2 regions of the Variovorax sp. ISS6 genome follow, and region 1 is predicted to be linked to the other one. Evidence: predicted binding sites of a transcription regulator. Region 1 holds the regulator's gene; the other holds the start of a gene.
The links. Region 1 encodes HrcA, which represses chaperone genes, less so after heat shock. Its sites were predicted from a motif close to TTAGCACTCNNNNNNNNNGAGTGCTAA; they were not measured.
Positions count from the first base shown of each region.

Region 2: the regulator HrcA is predicted to act here: its motif matches at 2,869-2,895, upstream of AC1HIL_RS10475 (co-chaperone GroES).

Region 1 is NZ_JAWRZC010000001.1:6,670,440-6,679,655, reverse strand. It holds gene recN (DNA repair protein RecN) at 1-1,044, opposite strand, end outside; gene AC1HIL_RS30835 (NAD kinase) at 1,046-1,954, opposite strand; gene hrcA (heat-inducible transcriptional repressor HrcA) at 1,985-2,992, shown strand; tRNA gene AC1HIL_RS30825 (tRNA-Ile) at 3,032-3,108, shown strand; tRNA gene AC1HIL_RS30820 (tRNA-Arg) at 3,179-3,255, shown strand; gene greB (transcription elongation factor GreB) at 3,364-3,939, shown strand; gene AC1HIL_RS30810 (RelA/SpoT family protein) at 3,962-6,217, opposite strand; gene rpoZ (DNA-directed RNA polymerase subunit omega) at 6,313-6,516, opposite strand; gene gmk (guanylate kinase) at 6,547-7,167, opposite strand; gene AC1HIL_RS30795 (YicC/YloC family endoribonuclease) at 7,188-8,111, opposite strand; gene AC1HIL_RS30790 (serine/threonine protein kinase) at 8,203-9,210, shown strand.
Region 2 is NZ_JAWRZC010000001.1:2,289,369-2,298,584, reverse strand. It holds gene arsH (arsenical resistance protein ArsH) at 1-701, opposite strand, end outside; gene arsC (arsenate reductase (glutaredoxin)) at 670-1,101, opposite strand; gene AC1HIL_RS10485 (arsenic transporter) at 1,135-2,421, opposite strand; gene AC1HIL_RS10480 (ArsR/SmtB family transcription factor) at 2,451-2,777, opposite strand; gene AC1HIL_RS10475 (co-chaperone GroES) at 2,983-3,273, shown strand; gene groL (chaperonin GroEL) at 3,305-4,957, shown strand; gene AC1HIL_RS10465 (Lrp/AsnC family transcriptional regulator) at 5,042-5,557, opposite strand; gene AC1HIL_RS10460 (indolepyruvate ferredoxin oxidoreductase family protein) at 5,649-9,216, shown strand, end outside.

The DNA of each region.
Region 1 (9,216 bases):
CGCGGCCTGCTCGGCGCGTTCCAGGCCCTCGAGGTCGCTCTGTGCGTCGAGGGCCTGCAGCTCGGCCTGCCAGCCGGCCAGCAGCGCCGGCAGTTCGACCGGCGGGCGCTTGTAGCGGCGCGCCAGCGACATCCACAGGCTCATGCGTTCGTCGAGCTCGGCCAGCCGCTGCGGGTCGGTGTCGGCGTCGCGCAGGTAGCCGTGCAGCGAGTGCGCGGCATCGGCGGCCTGCGCGATGCTCGAGGACAGCACTTCGCCGAGCGCGCGGAATTCGGGCTCGATGTGTTCGCAGTTCTGCAGCAGCGTGACCGCGCGCGACAGCGCGGCCAGCGCGCCGTTGTCCTCGTCCTCGAGCGCGTGGCTGGCGCCCTGGGCGGCGTCGATCAGCGCCTGCGCGTTCGAGATGCGCGTGTGGCTGCCCGACAGTTCTTCCCATTCGTCGGCGCCGGGCGCGAGCTTCGCGACCTCCGAGATCTGCCACTGCAGCCGCTCGCGCTCGCGCTGCAGCGAATCCTGCGTGCCGCGCGCCTGCTCGAGCGCGGACAGCGCCTGGCGCCAGCCGTGCCAGGCGGCGTCGAGCGCATCGGTGCGCACGCCCGCGTAGGCATCGAGCAGGCCGCGCACCGCGTCGGGCCGCGTGAGGCTTTGCCAGGCATGCTGGCCATGGATGTCGAGCAGCCGGTCGCCGATGTCGCGCAGTTGCGTCGCGGTGGCGGGGCTGCCGTTGATCCAGCCGCGGCTGCGGCCCTGCAGGTCGACGGTGCGGCGCAGCAGCAGGGCATCGCCCGCCTCGAAGCCGCCTTCGTCGAGCCAGGCCACGAAGGTCGGGTCGTGGTCGAACTCCGCGCTCACGTCGAGCCGCTCGGCGCCTTCGCGCACCGCGCCCGCATCGGCGCGGTTGCCGAGCGCGAGCTGCAGCGCGTCGATCAGGATGGATTTGCCCGCGCCGGTTTCGCCGGTCAGCACCGTGAAGCCGTCGGACAGGTCGATCTCCAGGGATCGCACGATCACGAAATCGCGCAGTGCGATGCGTCTGAGCGCCATCTCAGGAACCTCCTTCGTTCCAATGCAGTTTCTTGCGCAGCGTGTCGAAATAGCTCCAGCCGCGCGGATGCAGGAAACGCACCCGGAAATCGGAGCGGCGCACCACCACGCGGTCGCCGATCGCGAGCGAGGCCAGCGATTGCATGTCGAAATTCGCGCTGGCGTCGCGCCCGCCCACGAGCTCGATCACGATCTCGTCGGCATCGGGCAGCAGCACCGGGCGGTTCGACAGCGTGTGCGGCGCGATCGGCACCAGCACCCAGCCCGGCACCGCCGGATGCAGCAGCGGCCCGCCGGCCGACAGCGCATAGGCCGTCGAGCCCGTGGGCGACGCGATGATCAGGCCGTCGGCGCGCTGGTTGGCCACGAAATGCTTGCCCACCGACACCCGCAGCTCGACCATGCCCGAGGTCGCGCCGCGGTTGACCACCACGTCGTTCATCGCGAGCGCGTCGAACACCACGGCGCCGTCGCGCATCACCTGCGCGTGCATCAGGCTGCGGTGGTCTTCCTCGTATTCGCCGGCCAGCATCGGGATCAGCGTGGCCTGGTAGTTGTCGAGCGGGATGTCGGTGATGAAGCCGAGCCGGCCCCGGTTGATGCCGATCAGCGGGATGCCGAAAGCCGCGAGCTGCCGGCCGATGCCGAGCATGGTGCCGTCGCCGCCGACCACCAGGCCGAGGTCGCACTGCTGGCCGATCTGCTCGACCGTGAGGGCTTCGTAGCGGTCGCCGGTGGGCAGCGCCTGGGCCGGTTCGTCGTCGCCGCGCGGTTGCTCGACGTAGACCTTGCAGCCTTGAGATTCGAGGAAGCTCGCGATGCCTTCCATCACGCTGTCGCGCTCGCCGCACCGGGCACCGGAAGCCTGGTATTTGCCGATCAGCGCGACGTGACGAAAGGGGGAAGTCATGGCTACAAATTACAACACTAAAATCTTGCAATGCTGGACGACCGCGCCAAGTTGCTGCTCAAGACGCTCGTCGAGCGCTACATCGCCGACGGCCAGCCGGTCGGCTCGCGAACGCTCTCGCGTTCCTCGGGCCTGGACCTCTCGCCCGCGACCATCCGCAATGTGATGTCGGACCTCGAGGCGCTCGGGCTGATCGCCAGTCCGCACACCTCGGCCGGCCGCGTGCCCACGGCGCGCGGCTACCGGCTTTTCGTCGACACCATGCTCACCGCGCAGCGCGAGCACCTGGCCGCGCCGAGCCTCGCGCCCGACCAGCCGCAGCGCGTGATCGCCAACGCCGCGCACCTGCTGTCGAACCTCTCGCAGTTCGTCGGCGTGGTGATGGCGCCACGGCGTTCGTCGGTGTTCAAGCAGATCGAGTTCCTGCGCCTGTCGGACCGCCGGCTGCTGGTGATCATCGTCTCGCCCGAGGGCGACGTGCAGAACCGCGTGATCTTTCCCGAGGCCGATTACTCGCAGTCGCAGCTGGTCGAGGCCGCGAACTACATCAACGCCCACTACGCGGGCCTGACGATCGAGCAGGTGCGCGACCGGCTGCAGTCCGAGGTCGACACGCTGCGCGGCGAGATCGCGGCGCTGATGCAGGCGGCCGTGAAGGTCAGCTCGGACGTGCTGAGCGAATCGCAGGAGGACGACGTCGTGATCTCGGGCGAGCGCAACCTGCTCGCGGTCAGCGATTTCTCGAGCGACATGGGGCAGCTGCGGCGCGCCTTCGAGCTCTTCGAGCAGAAGGCGCAGCTGATGCGGCTGCTCGACGTGTCGAGCAAGGCCGAGGGCGTGCGCATCTTCATCGGCGGCGAGAGCCAGGTGGTGCCGGTCGAGGAGCTGTCCATCGTCAGCGCCAACTACGAGGTCGACGGCCAGGTCGTGGGCACGCTGGGCGTGATCGGCCCGACGCGCATGCCCTATGAGCGCATGATCCAGATCGTCGACATCACCTCGAGGCTGGTCAGCAACGCGCTGAGCCACCGCAAGTAGCGGGGCGCCTTTTCGGCGCGAATAGAATCGGGTCCACGTGGGCCGTTAGCTCAGTTGGTTAGAGCAGCGGACTCATAATCCGTTGGTCGCTGGTTCAAGCCCAGCACGGCCTACCACCCGTATTTTTGAGATTTGTTTCGACGAATCGGAAAGGTCCCAAAAATACGTGCTATGATCGCAAGCTGTGCGGCTGTAGCTCAGTTGGATAGAGTACTTGGCTACGAACCAAGGGGTCGTGGGTTCAATTCCTGCCAGCCGCACCACTCTTCAAGGGTCAACTCGGAAACGAGTTGACCCTTTTCTTTTTGGTGCGGGGCTCGTCCGTGCACGGCGGACGCCACGCTTTTCTTTCGATCTCCGAAAGGCGTCGCTTGAACAAGGCATTCACCAAGGAAACGGATTCCGACGCGGACGACGATGGCGCCGACGGCGCCATGCCGCCGCTGCCCGCGGGCGGCAAGAACTACATCACGCCGGCGGGCTACGAGCGGCTGCGGACCGAGTTGCTGCACCTGATGGACGAGGAGCGGCCCAAGGTGGTCGAGGCCGTGCACTGGGCCGCCAAGAACGGCGACCGCTCGGAGAACGGCGACTACCTCTACGGCAAGAAGCGGCTGCGCGAGATCGACCGCCGCATCCGCTTCCTCACCAAGCGCCTCGAGATCGCCGAGGTGACCGACCCCTCCGTGCACCACGGCAGCGACCAGGTCTTCTTCGGCGCCACGGTGCGCTATGCGGACGAGAACGGCGACGAGCGCAGCGTGACGATCCTCGGCATCGACGAGGCCGACAGCGCGCAGTCGCAGGTCAGCTGGATCTCGCCGATCGCGCGGGCGCTGCTGAAGGCGCGGGAGGGCGACGTGGTCAAGCTCGTGACGCCGGGCGGCACGCACGAGGTAGAGCTGCTGTCGGTCGTCTATCCGGCGCCGGGGCCAGGCGCCGCATAGAGGCTGCGCCGCAGGCGCGGAATCAGGACGCGGGAACGCTGCGCGCGGCGGACAGCACCGAGGTGGTCCGGCGCACCGAACGCAGCACCGCATCGAGGTGCGAGCGATCGCGCACCGCGATCACGAAGCGCAGGTCGGTCGAATCCTGCGGCGTCTCGTCGGCCATCTCGACGTGGGTGATGTCGGCTTCGGCATCGGCCAGCGTGGCGGCCACGCGCGCCAGCACGCCCTTGTCGTTGCGTACGGTGATGATCACGCCGGTTTCGAAGGCGCGTGTCGGTTCGTCAGCCCACTCGACCGCGAAGAAGCGTTCGCTGTCCTTGTGGCGCAGGCGCTGGCCCACGCCGCAGGCCTCGGTGTGCACCACCAGGCCCTCGCCGTGGCCGAGGTAGCCCACGATCGGGTCGCCCGGGATCGGGCGGCAGCACAGCGCGAAGCGCACCGACGAGTTCTCGCTGCCGTCGAGCGTGACCGCGCCTTGCGAGATGGTTTCGTGCGAGATGAAGCGCTCGCGGCTCAACAGCAGCGCGTCGGGGCGCTCGCCGAGCTCGGCCATGAGCGCCATCAGCCGCTTGGCCACGATGCTCGCGATGCGCTTGCCCAGGCCGATGTCGGTCAGCAGCTCGGCGCGCGTGCGGTTGCCGGTGAAGCGCAGCAGCTTTTCCCACAGCGGCTGGTGCTCCGCATCGTCCTCGGGCAGCTTGCTCAGGCCTTCGGCGCGCAGGGCCTGCGCCAGCAGCTTCTCGCCCAGGCCTTCGGATTCGGCGTGGGCCAGGGTCTTGAGGTAGTGGCGGATCTTCGAGCGCGCACGGCCGGTCCGCACGAAGCCGAGCCAGGCCGGATTGGGCGTGGAGACCGGCGCGGTGATCACCTCGACCACGTCGCCGTTCTTGAGCTCGGTGCGCAGCGGCACCTGGTCGCCGTTGATGCGCGCGGCCGAGGTGTGGTCGCCGATGTTGCTGTGGATCGCGTAGGCGAAGTCGACCACGGTCGCGCCGCGCGGCAGCGCCATGATCTGGCTCTTGGGCGTGAAGACGTAGACGGCGTCGGGGAACAGGTCGACCTTGACGTGGTCCCAGAACTCCGCGGCGTCGCGCGTCTCGTCCTGGATGTCGAGCAGCGACTGCAGCCACTTGGTGCCCAGGCGGTCGTTGCTGGCCGTGCTCGGGTCCGCGGCCTTGTAGAGCCAGTGCGCCGCCACGCCCGACTCGGCCACCACGTGCATGGCGTCGGTGCGCAGCTGGAACTCGACGCTGACGCCCGCCGGGCCCACCAGCGTGGTGTGCAGCGACTGGTAGCCGTTGAGCTTGGCGATCGCGATGTGGTCCTTGAACTTGCCCGGCAGCGGCTTGTACATCTGGTGCAGGATGCCCAGGCCGGTGTAGCAGGCGATCACGTTCGGCACGATCAGCCGGAAGCCGTAGATGTCGGTGACCTGGGCGAAGCTCAGGTGCTTTTCCTCCATCTTGCGGTAGATCGAATAGAGCGTCTTCTCGCGCCCCGCGATCCGCAGCGTCATGTTGGCGGCGGCGAAGGCGGTCTCGACCTCGCGCTGCACCTTCTGGATCAGGTCGCGCCGGCGACCGCGCGCCTTGGCCACGGCCTTGGCCAACGTTGCATAGCGCCACGGTTTGAGGTGCCGGAACGACAGTTCCTGTAACTCGCGGTACGTCTGATTGAGGCCGAGCCGGTGCGCGATGGGTGCGTAGATGTCGAGCGTTTCGCGCGAGATCCGGGCCCATTTTTCGCGCGGCGCGTCGGCCAGCGTGCGCATGTTGTGCGTGCGGTCGGCCAGCTTGACCAGGATCACGCGCACGTCGCGCGCCATCGCCAGCAGCATCTTGCGGAAGGACTCGGCCTGGTTTTCCTCGCGCGTGTTGAACTGCAGCTTGTCGAGCTTGGTGAGGCCATCGACCAGCTCGGCCACCGGCGCGCCGAAGCGCTCGATCAGTTCGGGCTTGGTGACGCCGCAGTCCTCGATGGCATCGTGCAGCAGGGCGGCCATCAGGGCCTGCGCGTCGAGCTTCCACTCGGCGCATTGCGCCGCCACGGCGATCGGGTGGGTGATGTAGGGCTCGCCGCTGTTGCGCAGCTGGCCCAGGTGGGCCTCGTCGGCGAAACGGTAGGCGCGGCGGACCAGTTCGGTGTCTTCGGGGCTCAGGTAGTCGAGCCTGGCCGTCAGGGCCGCGAAGCTGGCGGCGGCCGCATTCAGCGCCGCCGGGCTCGGCTTCGGCGTGCCCGCAGGGGCATGGGACTGAGATTTTGCGACCGCGCTCATGGCTATCACTTTAGCGTGACCGCTGTGTGGACGTGATCAGGCGTAAAAAAAGCACCGCGTCGCGGTGCTTTTCCGTTGCAAGCCTGCGTCAGCAATCAGCCGGGAACCTTCTTGAGCATTTCCAGGCCGATCTTGCCTTCGGCGATCTCGCGCAGCGCGGTCACGGCCGGCTTGTTCTTGCTTTCGATCTTCGGGGCATGGCCCTGGCTCAGCATGCGCGCGCGGTAGGTCGCGGCGAGCACGAGCTGGAAGCGGTTGGGGATCTGCTGCAGGCAGTCTTCGACGGTGATGCGGGCCATGATGGAATCTTTCGGTCGGTGAGCGAGGAATCAGGGGATGTTCAGGGCGGCGAAAGTGTCGGCACGCGCGCGTCGCTGTGCGGAATACCGGAGCCGCTGAGCGTGGACGATCGCCTTGAGATCGAACAGTGCGCGCTCAAATAACTCGTTGATTATAACGAAATCGAATTTCCCGGCCTGCGCCATCTCTTCGGCGGCGTTCTGCAGCCGCAGTTCGATGACCGCGGCGCTGTCCTCGCCCCGGCGTTCCAACCGCGAGCGCAACTCTTCCCAGCTCGGCGGCAGGATGAAGATCATCACCGCGTTCGCGAAGGCCTTGCGGATCTGCAGCGCGCCCTGGAAGTCGATCTCGAGGATCACGTCGGCGCCCTGGGCGATGCGCTCCTCGATCGCCTTCTTGGAGGTGCCGTAGCGCTGCCCGTGCACGTGGGCCCATTCGACGAAGGCGTCCGAGGCCACCATGGCGTCGAACTCCGAGGTCGAGGCGAAGAAGTATTCGCGGCCGTGCTTTTCCTGCCCGCGCGGCGAGCGCGTCGTGTGCGACACGGAGGGCTGCACCGCCGAGTCGAGCTCCATCAGGGCCTTCACGAGGCTCGACTTGCCGGCCCCGCTCGGTGCCGCAACCACGAAGATGTTGCCGGGATAGTCCATGCTTTCCTTCACTCGCTCGCTCACTCGATGTTCTGGACCTGCTCGCGCATCTGCTCGATCAGCACCTTCATGTCCACGCCGATGCGCGTGAGTTCCAGCGCCGCCGACTTGGAGCCCAGCGTGTTGGCCTCGCGATGCAGCTCCTGGATCAGGAAGTCGAGCCGCTTGCCGATCTCGCCGCCCTTCTTGAGCAGCCGCTCGATCTCGTCGAGATGCGAGTTCAGCCGCGTCAGCTCCTCGGCCACGTCGATGCGGATCGCGAACGCGGTCGCCTCGGTCAGCGCGCGGTCCTGCGCCGCTTCGGGCAGCGTGCCTCCGCCGTTGGCGCCCAGGCCCATGGCCTCCTGCCAGCGCTCGAGGAAACGGGTGCGCTGCTGTTCGACCAGCTGCGGCACCAGCGGTCCGGCCTGGGCGACCAGCTCGCGCAGTTGCCCCAGGTGGGCCTCGAGCATCTTGGCCAGCCGCGCGCCTTCGCGCTGGCGTGCCGACACCAGGGCATCGAGCGCCTTGCCGGCCACCTCGAGCAGGTCGGCGCCCCAGTCGCCGCGCGGCGCGCTGTCGCTGCCCGCCAGCCGCAGCACGTCGGCCACGCTGAGTTCGCGCGCGCCGGGCAGCCAGGCCTTGATGCCGTCCTGCACGCCGTTGAGCCGCTGCAGCAGCTTGACGGAAGGCTCCGCCACGCCGCCCTGGGCATTGCTTTCGATGGCAGCGCGCAGCTCGACCTTGCCGCGCTTGAGGCGGCCGGTCAGCAGTTCGCGCAGGGCGGTCTCGTGCTGGCGCAGCTCTTCGGGGAGCTTGAAGGTGAGGTCGAGGAAGCGGCTGTTGACCGAGCGGATTTCGACCCCGAGCCGGCCCGCGGCGGAGGGCCGCGCGTCGGCTTCGGCGTGGCTGCCCGAGGGGCCGTTCTGGCCGCTGGCATAGCCGGTCATGCTGTAAACTGGCATTGCGCCTCTCTGTGGTTCTGCTTGCATGCACCGAGGCACCGGCACGGCGTTCGCTTGCCGCACCATCGCCTTCGGGCGAAACTCCCGGATTATGTCAAAGGTCAAGCCGTCACCTCTGCCGCCCGATACGACCATCGGCGGCTACCGCATCGTTCGCAGGTTGTCGGCGGGCGGTTTCGGGGTGGTGTACCTGGCGATCGACCCCAGCGGCCAGCAGGTCGCGGTCAAGGAGTATCTCCCTTCTTCGCTCGCCACCCGCGGCCCCGGCGAACTCGCCCCGCAGGTGCCGGCCGAGAAGCTCTCGCTGTACCGCCTCGGCCTCAAGAGCTTCTTCGAGGAAGGCCGCTCGCTCGCGCAGATCTCGCATGCCTCGGTGGTCAGCGTGCTCAACTTCTTCCGCGAGAACGAGACCGTCTACATGGTCATGAACTACCTGGAGGGCGCGACCCTGCAGGACTTCGTGGTCACCGCGCGCGACCTCAAGCGGCAGAAGGTGTTCCGCGAATCGACGATCCGCTCGCTGTTCGACGAGATCCTGCGCGGCCTGCGCATCGTGCACCAGTACAAGATGCTGCACCTCGACATCAAGCCCGCCAACATCTTCGTCACCGACGACGACCGGGCCGTGCTGATCGACTTCGGCGCCGCGCGCGAAGTGCTCAGCAAGGAAGGCATCTTCATCCGCCCGATGTACACGCCCGGCTTCGCCGCGCCCGAGATGTATCGCCGCGATTCCTCGATGGGCCCCTGGACCGACATCTACGCGATCGGCGCCTGCATCTACGCCTGCATGCAGGGCTACCCGCCCAACGACGCGCCGCGCCGCATCGAGAAGGACCGTCTGAGCCTCTCGCTGTCGCGCCTGCGCGGCGTCTATTCCGACAACCTCATCGAGGTGGTCGAGTGGTGCATGTCGCTCGATCCGCTCTCGCGCCCGCAGTCCGTGTTCGCGCTGCAGAAGGAACTCAGCCGCGAGGGCGAGCGCCGCTACACCAAGCTCACGGTGGGCGAGAAGGTGCGCCTGTCGATCGACAACATCCGCTCCTTCGACAAGAAGAGCGCGCCCCGCGCGGCGGCACCGACGACCCGCCCGGCATGACGACGC
Region 2 (9,216 bases), 4.4 Mb from region 1:
GCCTCGGCGCTCTCGCGCCGCTCGCTGTAGCGATCGACCAGATGGCCGGCGCAGTCGCGCGTCAGCAGCGTGAACTTGACCAGCTCCTCCATGACGTCGACCACGCGTTCGTAGTACGGCGAGGGCTTCATGCGCCCGGCTTCGTCGAACTCGAGGTAGGCCTTGGCCACCGAGGACTGGTTCGGGATGGTGATCATGCGCATCCAGCGTCCGAGCACGCGCAGCTGGTTCACCGCATTGAAGGACTGCGAGCCGCCCGACACCTCCATCACGGCCAGCGTCTTGCCCTGCGTCGGCCGCACGGAGCCGACCGACAGCGGGATCCAGTCGAGCTGCGCCTTCATGATGCCGGTCATCGCGCCATGGCGTTCCGGCGAGCACCAGACCATGCCTTCGGACCACTGCGCGAGCGCGCGCAGTTCCTGCACCTTCGGATGGTCCTCGGGTTCGCTGTCGGGCAACGGCAGGCCGCGCGGATCGAAGACGCGGGTCTGCGCGCCCAGCGCGCGCAGCAGCCGCTCGGCCTCTTCGGTCAGCAGGCGGCTGTACGAGCGCTCGCGGACCGAGCCGTAGAGCAACAGGATGCGCGGCGCATGCGTCGAACGCTCGGCGGGCCACAGGTGTCGTGGGTCCGGCAGCCGGAAGGCCTCCGCATCCAGGTTCGGCAGGTCAGGGCTTGGCGACACGCTGGCCTTTCGCATCGATGACGGGCTCGCCGTCTTCCTTCGAGAACGCGCCGCGCTGGGCGTGCGGCAGCAGGTCGAGCACGGCCTCCGATGGCCGGCACAGGCGCGTGCCCAACGGCGTGACGACGATCGGGCGGTTGATGAGGATCGGATGCGCGAGCATGAAACCGATCAGCTCCGCATCGGTCCACTTTGCATCGGCCAGCCCGAGCTCGTCGTGGGGCGTGCCCTTCTGGCGCAGCAGGTCGCGCACGCCGATGCCCATGTCGGCGACCAGTTGCTCGAGCGTTGCGCGGCTCGGCGGATGCTTGAGGTACTCGATGACGGTCGGCTCCTCGCCGCTGTTGCGGATCAGCGCGAGCACGTTGCGCGACGTGCCGCAGTCGGGGTTGTGATAGATCGTGATGTCGCTCATGGAAGGGAGGGATGTCGCTGGTGAGAAAGCAGATCAGCCGAAGCTCAGGCGCAGTGCGAGCGCGGCGAGGGTCAGCGCGAGCACGGGCACCGTCATGACGACGCCCACCTTGAAGTAGCAGCCCCAGCCGATGGTGGTGCCCTTCTTCGCGAGCACATGCAGCCACAGCAGGGTGGCGAGGCTGCCGATCGGCGTGATCTTCGGGCCCAGGTCGCAGCCGATGACGTTGGCGTAGACCATCGCCTCCTTCACCACGCCGGTGGCGCCCGAGGCATCGATGGAGAGCGCGCCGACCAGCACCGTCGGCATGTTGTTCATCACGGAAGACAGCGCGGCCGCCAGGAAGCCCGTGCCCAGGGCCGCGCCCCAGATGCCGCCTTGCGCGAACACGTCGAGCAGCGTCGAGATCCGCTCGGTCAGGCCGGCATTGCGCAGGCCGTAGACCACCAGGTACATGCCCAGCGAGAACACGACGATCTGCCAGGGCGCGCCGCGCAGCACCTTGCGCGTGGCGATGACCTCGCCGCGGGCCGCCACGGCCAGCAGCAGCAGCGCGCCAGCGGCCGCCACGGCGCTGACCGGCACGCCCAATGGCTCGAGGCCGAAGAAACCGACGAGCAGCAGCACCAGCACCACCCAGCCCGCGCGGAAGGTGGCCGGGTCGCGGATGGCATCGGCCGGGCGCTTGAGGCGGCTGGCGTCGTAGCGCGCGGGGATGTCGCGACGAAAGTAGAGCAGCAAGGCCAGCAGGCTGGCGACCACCGCAACGAGGTTGACCGGCACCATCACCGCCGCATAGGCGCTGAAACCGATCCCGAAGAAGTCGGCCGAAACGATGTTGACGAGGTTCGAGACGATCAGCGGCAGGCTCGCGGTGTCGGCGATGAAGCCGGCCGCCATCACGAAAGCCAGCGTGGTGGCCGGCGTGAAGCCCAGCGCCACCAGCATGGCCATCACGATCGGCGTGAGGATCAGCGCGGCGCCGTCGTTGGCGAACAGCGCCGAGACGGCCGCGCCGAGCAGCACGATGAAGGCGAACAGCCGGCCGCCGCTGCCGCCGCCCCAGCGCGCGACGTGCAGCGCGGCCCATTCGAAGAAGCCGGCCTCGTCGAGCAGCAGGCTGATGACGATCACGGCGATGAAGGTCCCGGTGGCATTCCAGACGATCTGCCAGACCCGCACGACGTCGGGCAGATGCACCACGCCGAGCGCCAGGGCCACCAGCGCGCCCAGCGCGGCGCTCCATCCGATGCCGAGGCCGCGCGGCTGCCAGATGACGAGCACCAGGGTCGCGAGAAAGATGAGAACGGCGGTGAGCATGGGGCGAGGAAACGATGCGGCGCCGACCGTCAGCAGTCGCAGGACGCGCCTTGCGCATCGACTTCGCAGGGCTGTCCCTGGCAGCAGTTCTCGCTCAGATAGGCCAGCAGCCCGTTCATCTGGTCGAACGAGGCGCGGTAGATCAAGTGGCGCCCCTGCCGCTCCTGCGACACCAGGCCCGCGCGGCCCAGCTCCTTGAGATGGAACGACAGGCCCGTGGCCGGAACGCCCAGCGTTTCGGTCAGCGCGCCAGGCGTCATGCCCTGCGGGCCGGCCACGACCAGGGCGCGAAACACGCGCAGGCGCACGCTCTGGGCGAGTGCCATGAGGGAACGGATGACGACTTCTTCTTCCATATTTCAATCATCGTTGAAATATTGAATCGTGGCAACCGACTTCCGGCTCGGCCCGCTCCGGCGCTTGAAACCCCGGCGATTGCCCTTATGATTAGCACTCGCTGTGGTTGAGTGCTAACAAGCCTCGCCTCCAGTCGACGGGCAACCGGTCCTGCGGGATGGGCGCCCAAAAAACCACCACCCAGTTTCTTATCCAGGAGATGCAATGAAACTTCGTCCTTTGGCCGATCGCGTGATCGTCAAGCGTGTTGACAGCGAAACCAAGACTGCCTCGGGCATCGTCATTCCCGACGCCGCCGCCGAAAAGCCCGATCAGGGTGAAGTCCTGGCCGTGGGCCCGGGCAAGCGCAACGACAAGGGCGAACTGGCCGCACTGACCGTCAAGGTCGGCGACCGCGTCCTGTTCGGCAAGTACAGCGGCCAGACCGTCAAGGTCGGCGGCGACGAACTGCTGGTCATGAAGGAAGACGACCTGTTCGCGGTCGTCGAGAAGTAATTCAACAGATCCCCATTCGGAGTAATAGAACATGGCAGCAAAAGACGTAGTCTTCGGCGGTGAAGCCCGCGCACGCATGGTCGAGGGTGTGAACATCCTGGCCAACGCGGTCAAGGTCACCCTGGGCCCCAAGGGCCGCAACGTGGTGCTCGAGCGCTCGTTCGGCGCCCCCACCGTGACCAAGGACGGTGTGTCGGTCGCCAAGGAAATCGAACTCAAGGACAAGCTGCAGAACATGGGCGCCCAGCTCGTGAAGGAAGTGGCTTCCAAGACTTCGGACAACGCCGGTGACGGCACCACCACCGCGACCGTGCTGGCACAAGCCATCGTTCGCGAAGGCTTCAAGTACGTGGCCGCCGGCATCAACCCGATGGACCTGAAGCGCGGCATCGACAAGGCCGTGACGGCCCTGGTCGAAGAGCTGAAGAAGGCTTCGAAGCCCACCACCACGTCGAAGGAAATCGCTCAAGTCGGCTCGATCTCGGCCAACAGCGACGAAACCATCGGCAAGCTCATCGCCGACGCGATGGACAAGGTCGGCAAGGAAGGCGTGATCACCGTCGAAGACGGCAAGTCGCTGGACAGCGAACTGGACGTCGTCGAAGGCATGCAATTCGACCGCGGCTACCTGTCGCCCTACTTCATCAACAACCCCGAGAAGCAATCGGCGCTGCTCGACAACCCCTTCGTGCTGCTGTTCGACAAGAAGATCAGCAACATCCGTGACCTGCTCCCCACGCTGGAACAAGTCGCCAAGGCCGGTCGTCCGCTGCTGATCATTGCCGAAGAAGTCGAGGGCGAAGCCCTGGCGACGCTGGTCGTGAACACGATCCGCGGCATCCTGAAGGTCGTGGCCGTCAAGGCGCCTGGCTTCGGCGACCGCCGCAAGGCCATGCTCGAAGACATCGCCATCCTGACGGGCGGCAAGGTCATCGCCGAAGAAGTCGGCCTGACCCTCGAGAAGGTGACGCTGGCCGACCTGGGCCAGGCCAAGCGCATCGAAGTGGGCAAGGAAAACACCATCATCATCGACGGCGCCGGCGCTGCTGCCGACATCGAAGCCCGCGTGAAGCAAGTGCGCGTGCAGATCGAGGAAGCCACGAGCGACTACGACCGTGAAAAGCTGCAAGAGCGCGTGGCCAAGCTGGCCGGCGGCGTTGCGGTGATCAAGGTCGGCGCCGCCACCGAAGTCGAAATGAAGGAAAAGAAGGCTCGCGTCGAAGACGCCCTGCACGCCACCCGCGCTGCAGTGGAAGAAGGCGTGGTTGCCGGTGGTGGCGTGGCCCTGCTGCGCGCCAAGCAAGCCGTGGGCGACAAGGTCAAGGGCGACAACGCCGACCAGGACGCCGGCATCAAGCTGGTGCTGAAGGCCATCGAAGCCCCCCTGCGCGAAATCGTGAACAACGCCGGCGGCGAAGCCTCGGTGGTGGTGAACGCGGTGCTGGCCGGCAAGGGCAACTACGGCTTCAATGCCGCCAACGACTCGTATGGCGACATGCTCGAGCTGGGCATCCTGGACCCGACCAAGGTGACCCGCACCGCGCTGCAGAACGCCGCCTCGGTGGCCTCGCTGCTGCTGACGACCGAAGCCATGGTGGCTGACGCTCCGAAGGACGAAGCTCCTGCCGGCGGCGGCATGCCCGACATGGGCGGCATGGGTGGCATGGGCGGCATGGGCATGTAATTGCCTCTCGCCCGGCGAGCGCTTCGGCGTTCGGCGGGCGGGTCGTCCAGACACGAAGAAGGCCGGGGTTCGCCCCGGCCTTTTTCATTTCGAGCGCCGTCTCGGCCCCGCCGCGGTCGACGCCATGTCGATCGGCAGCGGCGCATCGGCCTTGACCTCGCGCAGCACGATCGCCGAGCGCACGTGCGTCACGCCGGCCTGCTCGAACAGCGTGGTGTGCAGGAACTGCTCGTAGTGCTTGATGTCGGGCACCAGCACCGTGAGGATGTAGTCGGCCGGCCCGGTGGCCGAGGCACAGCGCACCACCTGCGGACTCGCGGCCACGGCGCGCTCGAAGTCGCGCACCTTGGCCTCGCTGTGGCGGTCGAGGTTCACCTCGGTCACGGCCGCGAGGTTCAGCCCCACCTTCTCGCGGTCGACGATCACCGTGTAGCCGCGGATCACGCCGCTGGCCTCCATGTCCTTGATGCGGCGCCAGCAGGGCGTGGGCGACAGTCCCACCGCGTCGGCGATCTGCTGCACGGTCTGGCGCGCGTCGCGCTGCAGTTCGTCGAGGATGCGCAGCGAATGATGGTCGAGAGGAATGAATTCGTCGTTCATGGCGATTTTCGAGATGTATATTCCTGATTACAGGGTCACCCTGTAGTGATTCAAGAGAATATTCCTCCTGAGCGAGAACAACAATCTCGCAATGAATTCGAATGACCTCTCTTCGGCCGCAGCCCCCACCCGCGCCGCCGAAACCGCCGCCACGACCACCCTCGCCCGTCCGGGCTACCAGCTCGCCGACAACCTCTGGGCGAGCTCGGGCGTGGTCTTCCTCACCGGCACGCAGGCGCTGGTGCGCCTGCTGTGCATGCAGCGCCAGCGCGATGCCGCGCGCGGCCTCGACAGCCGCGGCTTCGTCAGCGGCTACCGCGGCTCGCCGCTCGGCATGGTCGACCAGGCGATCTGGAAGGCCGGCAGCCGCTTCGAGCAGGAGGGCGTGCGCTTCGTGCCCGCCATCAACGAGGAACTGGCCGCCACCCAGGTGCTCGGCACCCAGCGCGTGGAGTCCGACCCCGAGCGCGAGGTCGAGGCCGTGTTCGGCATGTGGTACGGCAAGGGCCCGGGCGTGGACCGCGCGGGCGACGCGATCAAGCACGGCAACGCCTACGGCGCCTCGCCCAACGGCGGCGTGCTGGTGGTGGCGGGCGACGACCACGGCTGCGTGTCCTCGTCGATGCCGCACCAGTCCGACCAGGCCTTCGCGGCCTGGGGCATGCCGGTGCTGCAGCCGGCCAACGTGGCCGAGTTGGTGGAGTTCGGGCTCTACGGCTATGCGCTCTCGCGCTACTCGGGCACCTGGGTCGGCATGCCGGCGCTGTCGGAGGTGGTCGAGAGCTCGAGCACGGTCGACCTCGACCTGATCCTCGCGCGCAGCGCCGCCTGGCTCGATGCCGACGGCGTGCGCGAGGCCACCGGCCACCGCGCGCCGGCCGACGGCCTGCACTACCGCTGGCCCGACCTGCCCTCGCTGCGCATCGAGTCGCGGCTGGCCGACAAGCACGAGGCAGTGGCCGCCTTCGCGCGCGTCAACAGCATCGACCGCGTGGCGGTCGAGAGCCCCGAGGCCCGCGTCGGCATCGTGACCTGCGGCAAGGCCCACTACGACCTGATGGAGGTGCTGCGCCGGCTCGAGATCCCGACCGAACGCCTGGCCGCGGCCGGCGTGCGCATCTACAAGGTGGGCCTGAGCTTCCCGCTCGAGCAGACGCGCATGCGCGCCTTCACCGCGGGCCTGGCCGAGGTGCTGGTGATCGAGGAGAAAGGCGCCTTCGTCGAGAGCCAGCTGCGCGACATGTTCTACAACGCGCCGGCCGACGCACGCCCGGCGCTGGTCGGCAAGCACGACCGCGACGGCCGCCCCTTCATCTCGGCGCTCGGCGAGCTGCGGCCCTCGCGGCTGATCGAGCGCGTGGCCGAATGGCTCGAGCGCCACGTCGGCGGCGCCGACGGCATCGGCCGCCCGACCGAGCGCGTGCGCGACTTCACGCCGCCCGACCTGCTGGCCAACGCCAGCGATGCCGTGAAGCGCCTGCCCTACTTCTGCGCCGGCTGCCCGCACAACACCAGCACCAAGGTGCCCGAGGGCTCGACCGCGCGCGCCGGCATCGGCTGCCACTTCATGGCCAGCTGGATGGAGCGCGGCACCGCGGGCCTGGTGCAGATGGGCGGCGAAGGCGTGGACTGGATCTCGCATTCCAAGTTCACGCGCGTGCCGCACGTGTTCCAGAACCTCGGCGACGGCACCTACTACCACTCGGGCTACCTGGCGATCCGCCAGGCGGTGGCGGCCAAGGCCACCATGACCTACAAGATCCTGTTCAACGACGCGGTCGCGATGACCGGCGGCCAGCCGGTGGACGGCGTGATCACCGTCGACGCGATCGCGCGCCAGGTCGAATCGGAAGGCGTGGCGCGCGTGGTGGTGGTCAGCGACGACATCCGCAAGTACGACGGCCAGAAGGATCGCTTCCCGGCCGGCACCGGCTTCCACGACCGCAGCCTGCTCGACACGGTGCAGCGCGAGCTGCGCGAGGTGGCGGGGGTCACCGTGCTGATCTACGAGCAGACCTGCGCCGCCGAGAAGCGCCGCCGGCGCAAGAAGGGCGAACTGGCCGATCCGCCCAAGCGCCTGTTCATCAACCAGGCGGTGTGCGAGGGCTGCGGCGACTGCACGGTGCAGAGCAACTGCGTGGCGGTGGTGCCGCACGAGACGCCGCTGGGCCGCAAGCGCCAGATCGACCAGACCCACTGCAACAAGGACTACTCCTGCGCCCAGGGCTTCTGCCCGAGCTTCGTCGGCGTGACGGGCGCCTCGCTGCGCCGCAAGGCCGGCGCGCTGCAGCGCGAGAAGGACGCCGTGCTGGCGCGCGCCGCCGCGCTGCCGCAGCCCCCGGGCCACGACTGGGACAACGCGCCCTACGACCTGCTGGTCACCGGCGTCGGCGGCACCGGCGTGGTGACCGTGGGCGCGCTGGTCGCGATGGCCGCGCACCTCGAGGGCAAGGCCGCGAGCGTGCTCGACTTCATGGGCTTCGCGCAGAAGGGCGGCTCGGTGCTGAGCTTCGTGCGCATGGCCAGCCATCCGGAGCGCCTGAACCAGGCCCGCATCGACACCCAGCAGGCCGATGCCGTGCTGGCCTGCGACCTCGTCGTCGGCTCCTCGCCCGAGGCGCTGCAGGCCGTGCGCCACGGCCGCACGCGCATCCTCGCGAACCTGCACGAGATCCCGGTCGCCGAGTCGCTGCGCAATCCCGACGCCGAGCTGCACATCGACCTGCTGCTCGAGAAGCTGCAGTTCGCGGCCGGCGAGGAACAGGTGAAGACCTTCGACGCGCAGGCGCTGGCCGAGGAGTTCATCGGCGACACGCTGGCCGCCAACATCCTCGCCGTGGGCTATGCGTGGCAGCTCGGCCTGGTGCCGCTGGGCTTCGAGGCGCTGATGCGCGCCATCGAACTCAACGGCGTGGCGGTCGCCGCCAATCGCCTGGCCTTCGCGCTGGGCCGCATGGCCGCGGCCGATCCCGAAGGGCTCGAGCGCCTGGGCGACACGCTGCAGCCCGCGTCGACGATGGACCTCGCGAACGCGGCCGACGGCAACGACCTCGAGGCCATCGTCGCGCGCGGCGTGGCCCATCTCTCGGGCTACCAGAACGCCGCCTGGGCGCGGCGCTTCGAGACCCGCATCCGCGCGCTGCAGCAGCGCGAATCGGCGCTCGGCGGCGATGCCTCGCTGCCCTTCACGCGCAACGCGGCGCGCAGCCTGCTCAAGCTCATGAGCTACAAGGACGAGTACGAGGTGGCGCGCCTGTACACCGACGGCAGCTTCCAGCGCAGCCTGATGGAACAGTTCGAGGGCGAGAAGATCAAGCTCGAGTTCCACATGGCCCCGCCCTTCCTCGCACCGCCGAAGAACGGCCAGGCGCCGCGCAAGATCCGCTTCGGTGCCTGGATGCTGCCCGCGATGCGCGTGCTCGCGCGCGGCAAGGCGCTGCGCCACACGCCCTTCGATCCCTTCGGCCGTACGCAGGAGCGGCGGCTGGAGCGCGAGCTGATCGCCCACTTCGAGGCCCGGCTCGACGAACTGGCGCAGGACATGGCGGCCGCCGACCAGAAGCTGCTGGCCGACATCGCCGCGCTGCCGATGACGATTCGCGGCTACGGCCACGTGAAGATCGGCAACCTCGCGCTGGCGCGTGCACGCGAAGCCGAAC